Regions from separate parts of the Ruegeria sp. BJ3 genome, predicted to be linked through region 1. Evidence: riboswitches for the same ligand, from Rfam matches in the RefSeq annotation. Region 1 holds a riboswitch; the other holds the start of a gene.
The links. A riboswitch is a leader RNA that binds a small molecule or an ion and turns the genes downstream of it on or off. The one in region 1 is predicted to bind cobalamin.
Positions count from the first base shown of each region.

Region 2: another riboswitch for cobalamin. It lies ahead of ACR3EL_RS02395 (hypothetical protein); the one in region 1 lies ahead of ACR3EL_RS05125 (DUF1636 family protein).

Region 1 covers NZ_JBQFIT010000001.1:1,022,736-1,025,182, reverse strand. Annotated here, with positions in the region: gene ACR3EL_RS05135 (NAD(P)-dependent oxidoreductase) at 1-22, opposite strand, end outside; gene ACR3EL_RS05130 (LysR family transcriptional regulator) at 131-1,006, shown strand; cobalamin riboswitch at 1,079-1,283, shown strand; gene ACR3EL_RS05125 (DUF1636 family protein) at 1,365-1,748, shown strand; gene cobW (cobalamin biosynthesis protein CobW) at 1,751-2,447, shown strand, end outside.
Region 2 covers NZ_JBQFIT010000001.1:473,547-475,993, forward strand. Annotated here, with positions in the region: gene ACR3EL_RS02385 (DNA polymerase III subunit gamma/tau) at 1-376, opposite strand, end outside; gene ACR3EL_RS02390 (protein-tyrosine phosphatase family protein) at 532-1,035, shown strand; gene ACR3EL_RS02395 (hypothetical protein) at 1,039-1,446, opposite strand; cobalamin riboswitch at 1,533-1,750, opposite strand; gene ACR3EL_RS02400 (TetR/AcrR family transcriptional regulator) at 1,779-2,312, opposite strand; gene ACR3EL_RS02405 (alpha/beta hydrolase family protein) at 2,436-2,447, shown strand, end outside.

The sequences.
Region 1 (2,447 bases):
AACCGATGAACCCGACCTTCATGTTCTGCCCTCCTGCAGGCGCAATTTCGTTGGCCCGAGTATTTCCGTTGCCCACCGACAAAAGAAACGAATAAAAAGTCAGTTTAGATGCAAAAAATTTTGGTGCTGAATGGACCGCCTGCCCAATCCGGCCTGGCTGCGCAGCTTCGAGGCCGCTGCCCGCCACCTGAATTTCACAACCGCCGCGCAGGAACTGGGCCTGACGCAAACGGCGGTGTCGTTGCATATCCGCTCGCTCGAGGCGGACCTCGGGCAGCCGCTTTTTGCCCGCAACGCACGACACCTGTCGCTGACCGAGCTGGGCCAGTCCTATGCGCTGACCGTGCGCCGGGCGTTGTCGGATATCGCGCTATCCACCAACAGCTTGTTCGGCCCCGCCTCGCGACAGGCGTTGACCATCCGGGCGGCGATATCGTCGATGACCTACTGGATCGCGGCCGAGCTGCCCGCGTTCAGCGCGCAGCACCCCGAGATCCCCGTGCGGCTGGTGTCGCATATCTGGAACGACTCGGCCGCGCCTGCCGATGTGGACGTGGAAATCCGGCTGGGTTATGGCGACTGGCCCGGTGTTGCGGCCGACCGGCTGTGCTCGGAGCGGCTGGTGCCCATCTGCCGGGCGCAGGACCCGGCGCCAGACCTGCGCAACGGCCCGTTGATCCACATTCTGGGGTACGAGGACAACTGGGCGCGGTACTTCGAGGCGACGGACACCGACCTGCCCGACCGCCCCGCGCGGCATTCGGCGGATACGACCGTCACGGCGCTGCAACTGGTGATGGCCGGCGCGGGCTACGCCACCGTTCTGGAGCGGTTCGGGCGCAACGCGATCGCGCAGGGCGCGCCGATCCGGGTTGCAGGGCCGGCGATTCCCTTTGCCCAGTCGCACTACCTGATCCGCAGCGTCAGCGCGGCGCCTCCGTCCATCCCCGCCCAGTTGTTCCTCGCGTGGTTGCGCGACCGATTGGCCGGTGATGCCGCGGACTGACCCCGGCAAGTCGCTTTTTCGATCCGACGCAAAGCACTTGCCCCTGCGCGCTTGACAACCCCCCTGCCCGTACCGCATGTCGCTTGCGTTGGTGTCTGTGCAAACAGATGAAAAGGGAATGCGTCAGCGGTTTTCCGTCAAACGCAGCCGCCCCCGCGACCGTGACCGGAGAGGGTGCCCAAATGCCACTGGCCGCAGGCCGGGAAGGCGGGACATCCGACAGAGCACTGCTCTGACATCCGCAAGCCGGGAGACCTGCCAACGCCCGAAGACAAACCGGACGGGGTGTTCCGGTGTCGGGCCCATGTCCGCAACGTGGCCCGCGCATACCCCGTCCCCCGACAACCGAGTGATGGGGATGAGAGACGTGACCGAGACCACACCAGTCGAGCTGCTGGTCTGCACCACCTGCCGACGCGGGCTGCCCATCGAGGACGACGCCCAGCGCCCCGGCACGCTGCTGCACAAGGCGCTGGCCGCCGCCGACCTGCCCGAAGGCATCACCCTGAAGCCGGTCGAATGCCTGTCGAACTGCGACCAGGGCTGCTCGATCGTTCTGCGCGGCGGGCCGTCGCGCTGGACCTTCGTCTATGAGAACCTCAACGAATCCGACCATGTCGAGATCATCGTCGAAGGCGCCACCAAGTACCTAGCCGCCGATGATGGCCTTGTGAAATGGCGCGACCGCCCTGAACATTTCCGCAAGAACTGCGCCGCCCGCATTCCCCCGATTGGAGCCTGAGCATGAGCACCCTCGAAAAACTTCCCGTCACCGTCATCACCGGCTTTCTCGGCTCGGGCAAGACCACGCTGATCCGCCACCTGATGTCCGAGCCGCAGGGCAAGCGGCTGGCCGTGGTGGTCAACGAATTCGGCGACGTGGGCGTCGATGGCGAAATCCTGAAAAGCTGCGCCATCCCCGATTGCCCGGCGGAGAACATCATGGAACTGGCCAATGGCTGCATCTGCTGCACCGTGGCCGACGATTTCATCCCCACGATCGAGGCGCTGATGGCGCTGGACCCGCGCCCCGACCACATCCTGATCGAAACCAGCGGTCTGGCCCTGCCGAAACCGCTGCTCAAGGCGTTCGACTGGCCCGATATCCGCTCCAAGATCACCGTGGACGGCGTGATCGCGCTGGCCGATGCCGAGGCCGTGGCTGCAGGCCGTTTTGCCCCGAATGTCGCGGTAGTGGACGCCCAGCGCATGGCCGATGACTCGATCGACCACGAAACGCCCCTGTCCGAGGTGTTCGAAGATCAGATCTCGTGCGCCGACATCATCCTTCTGACCAAACCCGACCTGGCCGGCCCCGAAGGCGTGGCCAAGGCGCGCGAGGTCATCGCCGCCGAGGCGCCGCGCCCCCTGCCCGTAGTCGAGGTTGCCGAGGGCGCGGTGGACGTGCGCGTGGTGCTGGGACTGGAAGCCGCAGCCGAAG
Region 2 (2,447 bases), 550 kb from region 1:
CGCGATAGCGCACGCTGTCGATGATCTCTCGGATGTCGTTCACGCCGGTGCGGCTGGCGGCGTCCATTTCCAGCACGTCCACATGGCGACCTTCCATGATGGCCACGCAATGCTCGCACTGGCCGCAGGGTTCGGTCGTTGGGCCGCCATTGCCGTCGGGTCCGATGCAGTTCATGCCCTTGGCGATGATCCGGGCCGTGGTCGTCTTGCCGGTGCCGCGGATGCCGGTCATGATGAAGGCCTGCGCGATGCGGTCCGCCTCGAACGCGTTTTTCAGCGTACGCACCATGGCATCCTGACCGACCAGGTCGGCAAAGGTTTCCGGGCGGTATTTTCGGGCGAGAACCTGATAGGCGGGGCTGGACTGTGTGGTCATGTCTGCTCTGACGGATTCGTACTGACGATGCAGGGTAGAGTTCCAGGTGCCCCGCGTCCACAGCACCGGTGCAGGTTTTTCGCTTTGGCGAGCGCGCGGTGTGAGGCATACTGCGCGGATCAAGTTCAATCAGCCAGTTTCGGGGGGAACGTCTGATGACAAATCTTGTGGTTCATGCATTGCAGGTGGGCGGCGGTACGCTGGCCCTGACCTCGGTTCCCGGCGGTGGCGGCGACTATGAGGGAGACCTGGACCTGATTTCAGCCTGGGCGCCGGGGCTGGTGATTTCGATGACAACCCTTGCCGAACTGGTTTCTGTGGGTGCGGGCGAATTGGGCTGTGACATTCATCGGCGCGCCTGTCGGTGGGCGCATCTTCCGGTCGCCGACTTCTCGGCGCCGTCGACCGAGATATCCGACCGATGGCCCGAAGTCAGCGCCGCCGCCCGCCATGCGCTGTCGGGCGGTGGGCGGGTACTGGTCCACTGCCGGGGCGGTTGTGGGCGGTCTGGCATGGTTGTTCTGCGCTTGATGATCGAGAGCGGCGAGCAGCCGGAACAGGCCCTGAAACGCCTGCGGGCCGTACGCCCCTGCGCGGTTGAGACTGATGCTCAGATGGACTGGGCCGTCGCCCCAGCGCGCGAGGCACTGGCGACCTGACATTCAGGCGGTTGCGCGGAACTCGCGCTCGGCCCTGACCACGGGCATGATCGCCGTGGCCTGCAGCATCGCACAGGGTCGATCACTGATGACCTGCGCAGGCAGGGCGTCGCTCTGGTCGTCAAACAGCATGTCGGCGTAGGTATCAAGGCAGTCGGACGGGGTGTCGGCGGCCGCTCCGCAATACACGCGGATCCGTTCGGGACGTGCATCGAACCGCGCCGTGCAGCCATGTTCGCAATGGGCCAGTTCGCTACTGCCTTCCACTTGGAAGTCGGGGGATGTAGCGGCCTGCGCCGTCGCCATTGCCTGCGCGATGGCCCGTGCCATGCGCGCCAATGCCGGGCAGGTCTTTCCGGTGCGCTGGCAGATGGTTGCCGCGAATTCATGGGTATCGGTCTTCCAAATCATGTTGCGCCCTCCGCGCGCTGGGCGAGGTGGATTTGGACAGACGCCGGTTTCAAGGCCAGACCCTGCCCGGACACCCCGTCCGAGTTTCGGTTTCACGTTTGATGGCAGGTCTCCTGACTTGCGGGTCTTTGCTTTGCCGACCTTCCCAACCTTGCGGTCAGTGGTATTTAGGCATCGCTCTCCGCCTACAGTTGCGGGGGCAGTCGCGGCCTTGGTCCGCTCCGGAGTTCCGGGTTGGACCGCACCGTGTTCCCTTTTCATCCCGGACCGAAACGGCACGGGAACCATCCCCTCATCGCTAGCGGTGTATCCGGGATCGAGTCAAGACGGTTTCAGCCCGGTTGCCGGAGTGAGTCCCAAGGGAACAGATCAGGCAGTCTGCGCAGCACATTCGAATCCCCGCGGGCACGGGCCAATTGCCAGCCGCCTTGCATCACGATGAACAGGGTGTCCGCAGCATTTTCAGGGTCGGAAACTCCGAACCGCGCGGCGTGGTTTCGAACTTCGATGATCCAGCTTTCATACAGACGGTCGGCATGTTCCCGAAACGCGCGGTTGTCGGGGCTTTCGAACAGGGTGGCGGCGATCGGGCAGGTCTCCCATTGGGCCGAGGTGTCGAACAGCTTCGCGATCTTGTGGCACAGGGTGGTGACCCCGTCGCGAAAATCCGCGGCGTCGTCGAATGCCGCAGCAATCATGCTCAACATCCCGTCCGAGGCCCAACTGGCCGCCGCCAGGGCCAGATCCGGCTTGCCCTTTGGAAAATGGTGATAAAGCGAACCCTTGGGGGCTTGCGCTTCGGCCAGCAATTCCGCCAGACCGACACCGTTATAGCCCGAGCGCTGGAACAGTCGGGCGGCAGTCACGATCAGGCGATCTTTGGTGTTTGGTGGACGTTGGGTCATGCAGGCCAAATATTGACAGGCCTAGACCAATTGGTCCAGACACAAAGTATTAGACCGATCGGTCCAGAGTGTTTGGAGGCAAAGATGTTGGATTCG